One region of the Devosia rhizosphaerae genome, then DNA from elsewhere that is predicted to be linked to it. Evidence: predicted binding sites of a transcription regulator. Region 1 holds the regulator's gene; each other region holds the start of a gene.
What was found. Region 1 encodes LexA, which represses DNA repair genes until DNA is damaged. Its sites were predicted from a motif close to TGTTCNNNNTGTGTTCNG; they were not measured.
Positions count from the first base shown of each region.

Region 2: a site for LexA is predicted at 2,106-2,123, ahead of ssb (single-stranded DNA-binding protein). Genes of this name have one in related genera too.
Region 3: a site for LexA is predicted at 2,877-2,894, ahead of QOV41_RS02505 (helicase-related protein). Genes of this name have one in related genera too.

Region 1 is NZ_CP126539.1:2,193,470-2,198,590, reverse strand. Features, by position in the region: gene moaC (cyclic pyranopterin monophosphate synthase MoaC) at 1-187, shown strand, start outside; gene QOV41_RS10890 (molybdopterin molybdotransferase MoeA) at 184-1,386, shown strand; gene lexA (transcriptional repressor LexA) at 1,512-2,225, shown strand; gene QOV41_RS10880 (IlvD/Edd family dehydratase) at 2,280-4,088, opposite strand; gene QOV41_RS10875 (2-dehydro-3-deoxygalactonokinase) at 4,372-5,121, shown strand, end outside.
Region 2 is NZ_CP126539.1:2,370,447-2,375,567, forward strand. Features, by position in the region: gene QOV41_RS11710 (efflux RND transporter permease subunit) at 1-576, shown strand, start outside; gene QOV41_RS11715 (hypothetical protein) at 763-1,290, shown strand; gene ssb (single-stranded DNA-binding protein) at 1,398-1,919, opposite strand; gene QOV41_RS11725 (hypothetical protein) at 2,258-2,410, shown strand; gene uvrA (excinuclease ABC subunit UvrA) at 2,785-5,121, shown strand, end outside.
Region 3 is NZ_CP126539.1:484,984-490,104, reverse strand. Features, by position in the region: gene QOV41_RS02505 (helicase-related protein) at 1-2,777, opposite strand, end outside; gene QOV41_RS02500 (nuclear transport factor 2 family protein) at 3,266-3,544, shown strand; gene QOV41_RS02495 (flavodoxin family protein) at 4,018-5,112, shown strand; gene QOV41_RS02490 (DUF3108 domain-containing protein) at 5,116-5,121, opposite strand, start outside.

The DNA.
Region 1 (5,121 bases):
CATCACCGCGACGGCTGAAACAACTGGACAGACCGGCGTCGAGATGGAAGCACTGGTTGCTGCCTCTACCGCGGCCCTCACGCTATACGACATGGCCAAGGCAATCGACCGCGCCATGGTCGTCAGCGATATCTGCCTGCTCGAGAAGTCGGGTGGCAAATCCGGCGACTACATGCGGGCGCCATGAGCCTTCTTCCGGTCGACGACGCGCTGGCCCAAATCCTCAGCCGTGTTCCCCCAGTAACGCCGGAAATTGTGGCCCTGCCCGAGGCGGTGGGCCGCGTCCTCGCCGACCCGATCATTGCCACGCACGACCAGCCGCCCTTCAATGCCAGCGCCATGGACGGTTATGCCATGCGGGCCGCGGACGTGAGCGACGGGGCGCAGCTTCGGGTCGTTGGCATGTCTCAGGCCGGCGCAGCCTTCAGCGGGTCTGTTGGGGAAGGAGAAGCGGTCCGCATCTTCACTGGCGCGCCAGTCCCCGTCGGCGCCGACACCGTGATCATGCAGGAAGAGGCGGTGCGCGAGGGCGACCTCGTCCGCTTCACGGCCCCTGCCCGGCTTGGCCACAGCATCCGCCCCACGGGTGCTGACTTCGCTACTGGTCAGACGCTGGTCGCGGCGGGCACGCGCCTCACGCCCATGCAGATCGCCGTGGCGGCTGCAGCCAATTGCGCCGGGCTAACCGTAGCCCACCGGCCGCAGATTGCCCTCGTGGCGACGGGCGATGAGCTTGTTCTCCCCGGTACTCCACTAGGTCCCGACCAGATCGTCGCCTCCAACAGCTTTGGGCTTGCTGCCATGCTCGCGCCCTATGCCGAGGCAGTGACGGATCACGGCATCATTGTTGATGACGCAGCCCTGCTGCGCTCTCGCCTGGGTGCGGCGCTGGCTGCCGAGCCGGACATCCTCATCACCACCGGCGGCGCGTCCGTGGGCGAGCACGACCTCGTCCAAGGTGCATTGAAAGATCTGGGTGTCGCGCTCGACTTCTGGCGCATCAACATGCGCCCCGGCAAGCCGCTGATGTTCGGCAGCAATGGACGAACCCTGGTGTTCGGCCTGCCGGGCAATCCCGTCTCGGCCATGGTCACGGCCACTGTTTTCATCAAGCCGGCACTCCGCCATTGGCTGGGCTACGACGAGCCTGCGCATTGGCGCCTGCCTCTCGTCGGCCCCACGCCGCCAAACACCGCGCGTCGGCACTTCATGCGGGCCCGCCTCGTGCAGACGGATGCCGGGCCGATGCTCGACCCGATCGCCCAAACCGATAGCGGGCACACCTCCTCGCTCGCAGATGCCGACATGCTGATCGTGCAACCCGAGCATGATCCCGGCCAGCCCGCCAGAGCAGTTGTCGAAGCACTACCGATAGACGGATTCTGAAGCGAGAAAGTCGTTCAGGATCCGTTCATCTTTAAGTCCCACGGAATGGCAATGGAGATATTGCAGAACATAACTGGAACACCTATAGTCGTTCTGCCTATGTTCCGATTCTCGCCGAGGGGCCAATGCTGACGCGCAAACAACACGAGCTGCTGATGTTCATCCACGAACGGATGAAAGAAAGCGGCATTCCGCCGTCCTTCGATGAGATGAAGGATGCCCTCGATTTGGCGTCGAAATCCGGCATTCACCGGCTGATCACCGCCCTGGAAGAGCGCGGTTTTATCCGCCGCCTCCCCAATCGGGCGCGTGCGCTTGAAGTGGTCAAACTCCCGGACTCGATGAACCCAACGCTCGGTGGTCGCCGCGCCCGCTTCGAACCTTCAGTCATCGAAGGCAATCTCGGCAAGGTCGCTTCGCCCCCATCTCGCATCAGCGCCGGCGAGGACTATGCTCGGCCGATTTCCATCCCGGTCATGGGCCGCATTGCTGCCGGTACGCCCATTGAAGCTATCCAGAGCCACTCCCACACCATCGCCGTGCCACCGGAAATGCTGGGGCCCGGCGAGCACTACGCACTGGAAGTGCGCGGCGACTCGATGATCGAGGCAGGCATTTTCGACGGCGACACCGTGCTCATCAAGAAGCAGGATCAAGCCTCGACGGGCGAGATCATCGTGGCCTTGGTGGACGACGAGGAAGCAACCCTCAAGCGCCTGCGCCGCAAGGGGAACACTGTGGCACTGGAAGCGGCCAATCCGGCTTATGAAACCCGCATTTTCCCGCCGGACCGCGTCAAGGTGCAAGGTCGGCTGGTGGGCCTGCTGCGCAAGTACTGAGTAGATTTAGCTGACATGAGACAAGGCCCGCCGATTGGCGGGCCTTCTGCATTCCTAGTGATTGTCGCGAGGGACGCCGTTGGTCTGGGCAATCCGCTGATATTTGTCAGCGCCTCGGAGAATCGCCCCCTCGCCCAGCTGGCCAACGATGTTGCGCTGGATTTCCTGCCAGGGTGTCTGATGGGCTGGGTATTTGTAGCCGCCCGTTTCGGCCAGTTGCTGACGGCGGGACGCGATTTCCTCGTCCGAAATCAGGATGTCGGCTTCACCCTTGTTGAGATCGATGCGAACCCGATCGCCAGTCTGGAGAATGGCGAGGTTGCCGCCAGCTGCCGCTTCTGGCGAAGCGTTGAGGATCGAGGGAGAGCCAGAAGTACCCGACTGACGACCATCACCGATGCAAGCTAGGGAATGGATGCCCTTCTTGATGAGGTAATCGGGTGGCCGCATGTTCACCACTTCAGCCGCACCAGGGTAGCCGATGGGCCCCGCGCCGCGCATGAACAGGAGCGTGTGCTCGTCGATCTCGAGCGACGGATCATCGATCCGGTGGTGGTAATCCTCAGGCCCGTCGAACACCACGGCCTTGCCTTCGAACATGCCGGGATGCACCGGGTCCGAAAGGTAGCGCTCCTTAAATTCGGGCGAGATCACGCTGGTCTTCATGATGGCATTGTCGAACAGATTGCCACGGAGCACCAGGAAGCCCGCTTCGCCCTTGAGCGGCTGATCGAAGGGACGGATGACCTTGTCGTCCTGAATGGGCGTGCTGCGGCAATTCTCACCAATGGACTTGCCGTTGACCGTGGGCGCGCCCTCGCGGATCAGTCCCTGCTTCATCAGCTCGTTTACGACGGCCGGAACGCCGCCGGCGTGATAGTAGTCCTCGCCTAGATACTCACCAGCCGGCTGCAGGTTGACCAGCAGCGGCACCTTGTGGCCGTGCTCCTGCCAGTCATCGATGTTGAGCTCGACGCCGATGTGCTTGGCAATCGCGTTGATATGGATGGGCGCGTTGGTCGAGCCGCCAATAGCGGAGTTCACGACGATGGCGTTGACGAAATTGTCCTTGGTCAGAATGTCGGAGGGCTTGAGGTCCTCATGCACCATGTCGACGATGCGCTTGCCGGTGCGGTACGCGATTTCCTGCCGGTCGCGGTAAGGCGCAGGGATCGCCGCCGAGCCCGGAAGCTGCATGCCGAGCGCCTCGGCCAGCGAGTTCATCGTGGTCGCCGTCCCCATGGTGTTGCAGTAGCCGGTCGAAGGTGCCGAAGACGCCACAAGTTCGATGAACTGCGGGTAGTCGATTTCGCCAGCGGCCATCATCTGGCGAGCTTTCCACACGATGGTGCCCGAACCGGTGCGTTCGCCCTTGTGCCAGCCATTGAGCATGGGCCCAACAGACAGGGCAATGGCCGGGATGTTGACCGTCGCCGCACCCATCAGCATTGCCGGCGTGGTCTTGTCGCAGCCAATGGTGAGCACCACACCATCCAGCGGATAGCCGTAAAGCACTTCAACGAGGCCAAGATAGGCGAGATTGCGGTCGAGCCCGGCAGTTGGCCGCTTGCCGGTTTCCTGGATCGGATGAACCGGAAACTCGATTGCAATGCCGCCGGCCTCGCGAATGCCTTCGCGAACACGCTCGGCGAGGACCATGTGGTGCCGGTTACAAGGGCTGAGATCCGAGCCTGTCTGGGCGATGCCGATGATCGGCTTGCCGGACTGCAATTCCTCGCGAGAGACACCGAAATTCATGTAGCGCTCGAGATAAAGCGCGGTCATGTCGGGATTGTCTGGATTGTCGAACCAGGCTCGCGAGCGCAGCTGCTTGGGCGCGCCGTTGCCATTACCTGCCGTCATCTGTCGTATCTTTCCTTGAGTGGCCGTCGGCGCAAGCGCCAACGTTGGAACAGTTCTAACACGGCTGCACCGAGATTAAATGCCTTGGCACCGAAAAAATCATACTAATGATCGGAAGTGGAGAACCCGTCGCGACCTGCCGCAACGCGCGTCGGGCCTTACTCAAGGAGGAGACAGGTCGACCCGGCCGTCCTTTGCTGTCGCGACGCAGGCGGAGAATGGGGCTGGCTGGAATTAGATTCGGTCACTAGTGTCGCCCGCCGAGGCGGACGGGGAGAATAGATTGAGCGCCAAGATGGATTGGATAGCGGTGGACTGGGGCACATCCAACCTCAGGGTCTGGGGCATCGCTGCCGATGGCTCGGTGATTTTTGAGCGCCGCTCCGACAAAGGCATGGGCAAGCTCCAGCGCGACCAATTCGCTGGTGTTCTGATGGAGCTTCTCGCCGACACTGGACAAGAGGGCCAGCCCACTGAAGTCTTGGTTTGCGGCATGGCGGGCGCCCGGCAGGGTTGGATGGAGGCGCCATATTTGGAGGCACCTACCGATCTGCGCGATCTTGCTGCAGGCGCAGTATACCCAGCAATGCCAGACACTCGCTATCGAGTCGCAATCCTGCCTGGCGTCTGTCAGCGCGGCGGCAATGACAACGTCATGCGTGGTGAAGAGACACAGCTGCTTGGCCTCGCGGCCACTTACACGGACTTCGCGGGCGTTGTCTGCATGCCCGGCACTCACTCCAAATGGGCTGTGCTCGATGGCACAAGGATTGAGCGGTTCTCGACCGCCATGACCGGAGAGCTGTTCGAAGTCCTGCGCACGCAATCAGTGCTGCGGCACTCCTTGCAGGGTGATCTCGACGGCCCAGCACGCGCGGAAGGCTTCGAGGCAGGCGCGATGGCCGGGCTCAAGAATCCGGGTCAGCTGCTTGGGCGGCTGTTCGAGATCCGCGCCGGTTCGCTGCTGTCCGATCGCCAGCCCGACTGGTGCGCCGGTTTTCTATCCGGGCTACTCATCGGTGCTGAAATTGGC
Region 2 (5,121 bases), 180 kb from region 1:
TTCGCTACCGACGACATCGTGCGCTCGCTCCAGGCCTCGCTGACCGCCAGCGTCCTCATCAATCTGGTGCTGATCGGCATTGCCTTTGGCAGCTTCCGCATCGCCCTGGCCTCGACGGTGCCCAATGTCTTCCCGATCCTGGGCACAGTCGGCTATCTCTGGGCGACCGGCGCGGGGCTGCAATTGACCACGGTGATCGCGCTGACGATCGCCTTCGGCATTGCGGTCAACGACACCATCCACTTCCTCTCCCACTACATGCATGGGCGGCGGAACGAAGGGCTGGGTCACCTCGCCTCGGTGGAGCATACGCTCAAGCGCATTGGCGGAGCGATCGTCGCCACCACCGTCATCCTGTGCGCCGGCACGATCATCGTCGCCTTCTCGGCACTCCCCCAGGTGGCGCTGTTTGGCACGCTCTTCGTGCTGTCGCTGGGCCTGGCGCTGGTCGGCGACCTCTTCATGCTGCCGTCCATCCTGGTGGGTGGGGGCAAGTTCTTCGAGCGGCTGCGCGGCACCAAGGAAGATAAAACGAAGTCTGGTGCCACGCCGGTCGAACCAGAGCGGACCAGCTGAGACACAGCTGCTTGCGAGAAATCGGGGCACCCGAATAGATTGTAGACGTCTGATTCGTCTGGCAGGGGGCAGTCTCCTGCCGCAGTCACATTGTTGAGAAGCTTGCGGCCGGAGCCGCACGGATTTGGTATCGGTTTCCGGCATCGGATCTGCCGGGGGGCATGATTCACTGGAGGCTTAGTGCAAATGACCCATGTCGCATCCCTGACGCGCGCCGTCGCGCTCGCAGGCCTGCTCCTTACGTCTGGCGTCGCCAGCGGCCCGGCCTTTGCCGGTCCTGCTGAAGTGGCGTTGCTGCAGTCCTATATTGGGGACTGGCGCGGCCGCGGCACCCTGACCGGCGCCAACAAGGAGACGGTGGTGTGCCGCCTGTCGCTCAACCAGGGCAATCAGGACAAGGTCAACTACAACGGCCGCTGCACCCTGGCGGGCAACAATCTCTCCGTTGCCGGCACCCTGGCCTATATCGATGGTAGCCGCCGCTACGAAGCGGCGATGAGCTCGAACGCCACCTTCACCGGCACAGCAATTGGCCAGAAGCGCGGCAATGGCGTCATCTTCAACCTGCGCGAGCAGGAGGAAGACGAAGAGGGCAAGGAGTACAACATCTCCTCTCAGATCACGCTCGATAACGGTGCGATCAACGTCGCTTTCGATGTGGTCTATGTGGAAACCGGCGAGAGTTTCCGCGCCTCGGTGCCGTTCAGCCGGTAGGCTCCACTTACCGAACAGCAAAGGGCGGCTCGGTGGATCCGCCCTTTTTCTTGGCTGGGCACAAGGAAAAGGGGCCGTCCGGCCCCCCCTCATTCTGCGGTAAAACCTCAGAACGGAATATCGTCGTCCATGCCGCCCGGCTCGAAGGCCGGCGCATTGGTCGATGGCCGGCGCCCACCGCCACCCTGATCGCGCACGCCGCGGAAACCGGTGTCGTTGCCATAGCCGCCGCCGCCCTCGCCAGCGCCACCACCGCCGCGGAAGCCGCCTTCACCCTCACGGCCGTCGAGCAGCACCATGGAGGAGTTGAAGTTCTGCAGCACGATCTCGGTCGAGTACTTGTCCTGACCCGACTGATCCTGCCACTTGCGGGTCTGCAACTGGCCTTCGAGGTAAACCTTGGAACCCTTCTTAAGGTACTGCTCGGCCACGCGGGCCAGACCTTCCGAGAAGATCACCACGCGATGCCACTCGGTCTTTTCGCGCTGTTCGCCCGAATTGCGGTCCTTCCAGCGCTCGGATGTGGCGACCGACAGGTTCACCACCTTGCCGCCGCTCGGCAGGTTCCGCACCTCGGGGTCGGCACCGAGATTGCCCACCAGAATTACCTTGTTCACGCTGCCCGCCATGGCGAACTCCCTGTCAATTCAGCCTGGCGCGTCACCAGGCCCTTTCCAACACATTTGGCGCGCCGCTCAGCTGGGTCGCACCAATCCTGCGGCACCCTACCCCTTTGCCGATCCCGGCGCGCCCCCAAAGGCGAAGTTGTAAACAGGCGCCGCCGCAGCCCTGCAATCGCCGAGGCCAAAAGTTAATGTTCCCATTATGTTCTAGTGCACGAGATTGGTCAACAACCTCCTTCACATTACCGACGTTAACGAGTTTTCACTTACTTTACAGGAGCTTAAGTGGTGCTGCACGCTACCAGAGAGCATCCTCGTCACGTTCCAAACAAGGAGAACATGACATGAAAAAGTTCCTCGCCGCCCTGCTCGCTCTGACCGTGATTAGCGGAGCAGCCGCTCCCGCTTTTGCCGCGGCCCAGTCCTGCCCATTCGTTGATCAGTCGATGTGCCCCGCAGTAGCGCAGTCGCTGGTCAGCGAAGAGAGCAACGCCTGAGCGGTCCAGCGCTCGGCTACTGACACGCTATGTCAGGAGGCCTCCGTCAAGCCAGATCTTGGTTCCCGGAGTCCTCGTGACGCCGGGGACACTGCGTTACATGCGGTAGAGGGAGCGTTGTGGCTGTCCATGCATTCTTTCACGCACAATCGTGGGGCTTGACCAACAGCATTTCGTTCCGCTTATGTTCTCAGACGGGACTCGCTGCTGTTGCTTGGCGTACACGTCATGGTTACCACTCGGCTTGGCAGCCATGCTAACGGGTCGCTTGCGGGGCCTACGCCCCACGCCTATTTGCTGGCTAAGTTCCAGCACAATAAATGACCGATGCCCGTGCCGCCTCCTGGGGCACTGACCGATGGACGTGACCGACCATGCCAATGCCTAGCCAGAACCGTGAGATCATCGTGCGCGGCGCCCGCGAGCACAATCTCAAAGGCATCGATGTCAAGCTGCCGCGCGACAGCCTCATCGTCATGACGGGGCTCTCGGGTTCAGGCAAGTCGTCCTTGGCCTTCGACACCATCTATGCCGAGGGCCAGCGGCGCTATGTGGAGTCGCTGAGCGCTTATGCGCGGCAATTCCTCGAAATGATGCAGAAGCCCGATGTGGAGCACATCGAGGGGCTCTCCCCCGCCATTTCCATTGAACAGAAGACGACCTCGCGCAATCCGCGCTCGACGGTCGGCACTGTCACCGAAATTTACGACTATCTGCGCCTGCTCTTTGCGCGCGTCGGCGTGCCCTATTCGCCCGCCACGGGGCTGCCCATTGAATCGCAGACCGTCTCGCAAATGGTCGACCGGACCTTGGAGTTGCCCGAAGGCACGCGCCTCTATTTGCTGGCGCCCTTCGCCCGGGGCCGCAAGGGCGAGTACAAGAAGGAACTTGCAGACCTGATGCGCAAGGGCTTCCAGCGCGTCAAGATCGACGGCGAATACCACGAAATCGAGGACGCCCCCGCGCTCGACAAGAAGCTCAAGCACGACATCGAAGTGGTGGTCGACCGCGTGGTCGTCAGCCCCGACATCGCCGGCCGCCTGGCGGAAAGCTTCGAAACGGCGCTGAAGCTGGCCGATGGCATCGCACTCATCGAATTTGCTGATGAGCTGGACGAGAATGGTGAACCGCGCCAGATTACCTTTTCGGAGAAGTTCGCCTGCCCCGTTTCCGGCTTCACCATCACGGAGATCGAGCCGCGGCTGTTCTCGTTCAACAATCCTTTCGGCGCCTGCCCGGTCTGCGATGGCCTGGGCACCGAGCAGAAGATCGACCCGGACCAGATCGTCCCCGATGCGTCGCTCTCCGTTCGTGACGGCGCCATCCTGCCTTGGAGCAAGACCAGCGCGCCCTACTATCTGCAGACGCTGACTGCGGTGGCGAAGCACTACGGCGCCTCAACGGGAACCGCCTGGAGCGACCTGCCCTTCGAGGTGCAGCATGCGATGCTCTATGGCACCGACAAGACACCCATCAACTTCGTCTATGACGATGGCCTGCGGCAGTACAAGACGACCAAGCCCTTCGAAGGCGTCATCGGCAACCTTGAGCGGCGCTACAAGGAGACCGAAAGCGCCGGCATGCGCGAGGAGATCGAAAAGTACATGTCGGCCAAGCCTTGCGTGGCTTGTGGCGGTTATCGGCTCAAGCCCGAAACGCTGGCCGTAAAAATCGACGGCCTGCATATCGGTAAGGTCAGCGAGATGTCGATCAAGATTGCATCGACCTGGTTCACCGAGCTTTCGGCAAAGCTCAGCCCGACACAGTCCCAGATCGGCGAGCGCATCCTCAAGGAAATCCGTGATCGCCTCAGGTTCCTCAACGACGTGGGCCTGGAATACCTGTCCATGTCGCGCAATTCCGGCACTCTGTCGGGCGGTGAATCGCAGCGCATTCGCTTGGCGTCACAAATCGGCTCCGGCCTGACCGGCGTGCTCTATGTGCTCGACGAGCCGTCGATCGGCCTACATCAGCGCGACAATGCCCGCCTGCTTGAAACCCTGCAGCGCTTGCGCGACCTGGGCAACACCGTCATCGTCGTGGAACACGACGAAGACGCGATCCTGTCTGCCGACTATGTGCTCGATATCGGGCCGGGTGCGGGCGTCCACGGCGGCAATATCGTTGCCGAAGGCACGCCGCAGCAGATCCTCGACCACCCCGATTCCCTCACCGGCAAATACCTCTCGGGCCGCATGGGCATTCCCCTGCCGGCGGAGCGCCGCGAGGGCAAGACGGGCAAGTCCCTGAGCGTCAAGGGCGCCACCGGCAACAACCTCAAGAACGTTTCCGTAGATGTGCCGCTCGGCATGTTCGTGGCGATCACCGGCGTTTCGGGCGGCGGCAAGTCCACCCTGATGATCGACACCATGTACCAGGCCATTGCTCGCCGTCTCAACGGCGCGCGTGTCGTGCCGGCTCCGCACGAGTCACTGACCGGCCTCGAATTTCTCGACAAGGTGATCGACATCGACCAGTCGCCGATTGGTCGCACGCCCCGCTCCAATCCTGCAACCTACACCGGCGCCTTTACCCCGCTCCGCGAATGGTTTGCCGGGCTGCCCGAAGCCAAGGCCCGGGGCTATGGCCCCGGCCGCTTCAGCTTCAACGTCAAGGGCGGTCGCTGCGAGAAGTGCGAGGGCGATGGCGTTCTCAAGATCGAGATGCACTTCCTGCCCGACGTCTACGTCACCTGCGACGTGTGCAAGGGC
Region 3 (5,121 bases), 1.7 Mb from region 1:
CGCTTGGCAGCGGGACGCTGGCGCTGCCGGGTCTCGCCCGGCTCACCCTCGGGGCGGCGGCGATTGGCCTGGCGTGCATTGTCGGGGCGCCGCCCGGCGGGATACCAGATTTCGTCGAATTCAGGCTCTGCCGGCGCGGCGGGTGCTGCTTCGGGCGCAGCCTCGACGATCGTCGTCGCTGGGACGTCGGCCTCAAAGGCGATCGGGGCCGCTTCCGCCGCGGCAACCGCTTCCAAGGGCGCTTCCTCGGCAACATCGGTCGTCGCTGGATTTTCGCTCAATACCTCTTCAAGCGCTGGCGCTTCGGAGGTGGCATCAGCGGCAGCCGCCACCGGCGCTGCCTTGGGCGTGCGCTTCACGCGATAGCCCAGCGAAGCCAGGATCGAGGCGAAGTCTTCGCCCGAACAGCCCAAAAGGCTCGTCATTTCCACGGTTACGCGGAAGCCATTGCCTTCTGCTGCGCCCGCCGGGGGCTCGCCCTGGTAGCGGGTCGGATCCACCGCGATCAGCGGCCGGATAATATCGGCCAGGCGTTCAAGGATATCGACGCGAACGGCGCGCTTACCGGCCACTTTGAAGCCCGCAACCTCATAGAGGCGAGTATCGACTTCCGGGTCGACGACGAAGCTGGTGCGCCCCGACAGCACGATATGGGGAATATCGGTGACGCCGGGCTGGCGCACGCCGCCATGCTTGAGCGCAAACAGGATCAGCGCCAATTCGCGTGGCGCCGGCTTGAGGCTGAGCGGCAGATAGATGTGGTAAGCGCCGAACTTGATGCCGAGTTTGCGCATCTTGCCGCGCACGTCTTGGTCGAGGTTCTTCACCTCGTCCGCCACCTGCCCCCGGGGCAACAGCCCCAGATGCTCAAAGAGCTGGAAGGCGATGCCACGGGCAGCACCCTCGATATCAGCCGGCGCTTCGAGCGCCATCACGCCTTCAAGCACAGTATTGATATGGTGGCGTAGCCAGAGGCTCAGCCGGTCCTGCACGCGTTCCAGGTCGGGCCCGGTCAACGTTTCATCGGCCAGGATCAGGATGCGCGGGCGATAAAGTGAATCTCCCTCGAGCAGTTCGGCAATGACTTCGCCCTTCCAGCGCAGCCGCCCATCGGTGGCCAGCACAAACTCCTCATTGGGCGCGCCCGCCAGGCGATCGGCCCGCTTGGAGATTTCCGGCGCCACCACCTGATCGGCGGCGGAGCGCAGTCCCTTGATTTCGGCATCCCCGTCATTGCGGGCGAGCGTGAAACGGAAGCCTTCGAGCGTGCCGATGAGATGCCCTTCCAGGCTCACTTCGCCGCGCTCATTGATCTCGGGAGATGCCATACGTTTGTCTTTCAGGTGACGCAGCAAGACGCTAGTGCGCCGGTCAACGAAGCGCTGAGTCAGTTTTTCATGCAGCGCGTCGCTGAGCCGGTCCTCAATGTCTCGGGTCTTTTCGCGCCAATGTGAAGGGTCTGCAAGCCAGTTTTTACGGTTCGCGACGAAGGTCCAGGTCCGAATCTGCTTGATCCGGTTCGACAAGGTATCGATGTCGCCCGCGATACTGTCGCAAAAGCGCACCTGCTCGGCAATCCAATCCTCGTTCACATGCCGGCGCTTGACTAAATCCGAGTAAATGCGCGTGACGATTTCGCCGTGATTGGCCGGTGAAATTCCCTGGTAATCCGGGATCTGGCAGCATTCCCAAAGCAGCCGCGCTCCATCGAGCCCTCGTGCCAGCTGGCCGGCTTCGTTACGGGCGACGAACTCCAGCGCCAGCTGGTCGGTGGCGACCGGCACCCGGGTCAGGCTCTTGTGCTCGGGCGGCATGTCGAGGCTGTCGCGCAGGGCACCGATGGATGAGAAATCCAGTCTGTTGTTGCGCCATTGCAGCACTTTTATCGGGTCGAAGTCGTGCGTTTCGAGCTGGACTACCAGTTCCTCGTCGAACCCTTCCGTGCCGCCGGTCACCCCGAAGGTCCCGTTGCGAGCATGTCGACCCGCCCGCCCAGCGATCTGGCCCAGCTCGGCTGGCGTCAGGCCGCGGCTCAGCCGACCATCGAATTTGGAGTCGTCGGCAAAGGCCACATGATGGATGTCAAGGTTGAGGCCCATGCCGATGGCATCGGTCGCGACCAGGAAATCGACGTCGCCATTCTGGTAGAGATCGACCTGCGCGTTGCGGGTGCGGGGGCTGAGCGCCCCCATCACCACGGCCGCACCGCCGCGTTCGCGCCGGATCAACTCGGCGATGGCGTAGACCTGCCGCGCCGAAAAGGCGACAATGGCGCTGCGGGCCGGTTGCCGCGAAATCTTCTTGGAGCCGGCATAGGTGAGCTGGGAGAACCGCGGCCGGTCGATGATGTCGACATGCGGCAGCAACCGGCGGATCACCGGGGCCATGGTCGCCGAGCCCAGGAGCAGTGTCTCGTGCGTACCCCGCGCATTGAGGATGCGGTCGGTGAAGACGTGACCGCGCGAAAAGTCGATGGCCGTCTGGATCTCGTCGATGGCAACGCAGTCGACGCGGATGTCCACAGGCATGGCTTCCACTGTGCAGACCCAGAAGCGCGGTTTGGCCGGAACGATCCGCTCCTCCCCGGTCACGAGCGCAACTGCCTGTTCACCTACTCGTTCGACCACGCGCTGATAGACCTCACGCGCGAGGAGGCGCAGCGGCAGGCCGATCATCCCCGACGGATGGGCCAGCATGCGCTCGATGGCAAAATAGGTCTTGCCGGTATTGGTGGGGCCAAGGATCGCCTTGACCGTCTGGGCGGGCGGGAAACTCATCGGCGCCTAATGTAGGGAATGGAAACAGCTTCTGCGAGGGGTGGCGGCGTCCCAATGAGGTACATCATCAAGCCCAGTCCAGGCCTTCACCTTAAGAAGCAGAACATCTGCGGAACGAAACAGAACCGAATCGGCTGGAATTGGTGAGTCCGGGTTTGTTCACGCACTAGTCCTTGTATGTAGCCGCACCCGGGCAACGCCAGGAGCACGCCACCCGTTCCTCCGTTCGCCTTGCGGCAGTCAGCACCGTTCATCTTGGTTGCAAAGCAGTTAATTCGGCGCCAGAATCGGCAAGTCCTACCGACCGGTTACGGCCATGCGTTCGCCGAGCTTGCTTTCCTTTAAGCTTCGGCCTCCCGCCCGGCAGGTCTTTCCTGGTGCGAAATTAACGAAAAACCCTTTGACCGGGTCAGATCGGGAAAGCTGCTGACGCGGTCTGTCAGCGCACCCGTGGCAAGAAGGGGCATCTCACAAGAGGAGCTTCCGCCATGACAACGCAATCTCATGACCAGCTACCCGCACCGGTCGCCGACTATTTCGAGGCCGCCAATCGCGGCGAAACAAATAAGCTCACGACCTTCTTTGCTGCCGATGCGACGGTGCGCGACGAGGGCCACACCTATGCGGGCATCGGGGCGATCAGCGATTGGGTGCAGAAGACCGCTGCGGCCTACCAGCCTCGTTATCGCGTGCACAGCATCCGGTCCGAGCCCGGCCGCACGGTGGCGACGCTTGAGGTATCGGGTACTTTCCCGGAAGCCCGCTGACCCTGGAGCAGGCCTTCACCGTTTCCGACGGGACGATCACGTGCCTCGAAACGCTGTAGCTGTCCCAGAGCGGGACGCTTCGGTCGCGCTGGCGTCACCCCTGTTCGGTCTTGGTCCAAAGCAGGAACGAACAGGGGGAGAATCGCGAGGATGGTCTGAGTCCGGCTTTGTTCCAGACCACATCTGGTGGGCGAACCGGCCATCCCCACCAAGAGCACGTTCATGGAACAGCTTAGCGACCACCAAGCTGTTCAGCTTCGTTGCCAAACTCCTAACTCTCAGCAGAATCGGCACTTCCCTGACGAGGGCTTTACACCTGCGAGATGCGGCTGCAGTGCACGTTAACACTTCACGTTCGGCAAAAGGCCGCGCTCCACCGCACCCGCTAACGAAAAACCCATTGACCGTCCTGGGTTGGGACAGACACGGAACCGCCGCTGCAAGTCGCCCATTCCCCGAGGACGGAGACTTACATGCAGCAAGAACAGCAAGCCGCCCCTGCCCCCGAACCGCGCAAGGGCATGCCCAGCCCGCGGCTGGACGAGACTGAGTTCAAGGCGCGCTTCCGCAGCCAGTTCATTGACCCCAACTTCGATACGCTTGGGGCAGAATTGGAGCGGATCACCGAGGCGGCCTGGGATGCCTATGCCCACCAGCGCAAGGCGCCGCGCACCGTCAAAGCCGGTCCTGGATACGCCGATCCCGACTATGACCTTGCCGAGGATTGGGTCGCCGCCAAGGCTGCGGTGGAACGTGCACAACGCGACTACGAAACGGGTGACCGCCCCTATCGTATCCTGCTGATCAACGGTTCGGCGCGCAGCGAACACACCTGCCCCGGCGAGATGAGCAAGTCATTCCGGCTGGTGAAGCTGGCCGAGGAAGTGCTGCTGGAGGCTGGCTTCCAGACCGAAATCCTCGATCTCTCGCGCACCATTTCCGAGTATGGGCGCAACATTCACCCCTGCAAATCCTGCTTTTCGACCGCAGCCCCGCTCTGCCACTGGCCCTGCTCCTGCTACCCCAATTACTCACTGGGCCAGAGCCAGGACTGGATGAACGAGATCTACCCTATGTGGATCAAGGCCGACGGCGTGCTGATCGTCTCGCCGGTCAACTGGTATCAGGTCTCAGCGCCTCTCAAGGCGATGATGGACCGCCTGGTCTGTGCCGATGGCGGTAATCCCGATCCCACCCGCACTCAGGGCAAACACGCCGACTTGGCCAAGCAGATCGAGCTTGATGGCTGGGATTACCCGCGCCAACTCAAGGGCCGCCTCTTCTCGGTCATCGTCCATGGTGATGTGGAAGGCGCCAAGGACGTGCAGCGCTCCATCTCCGATTGGCTCAAATTCATGGAAATGGCGCCCGCTGGACCCCTGGCCGAACTCGACCGCTATATCGGCTATTGGGAGCCTTACGCCACCAACCATGTCTCGCTCGACAAGGATCTCGCAATGCAGGAGGAGGTACGCAATGCCGCCCGCACCCTGCGCGATGCCCTTTTAGCGCGGCGCGCCGGGCATGAAATTCCAGGCAACGACCTCGAGGCGCCGCGGCAGAAATAGCCGCTAGTA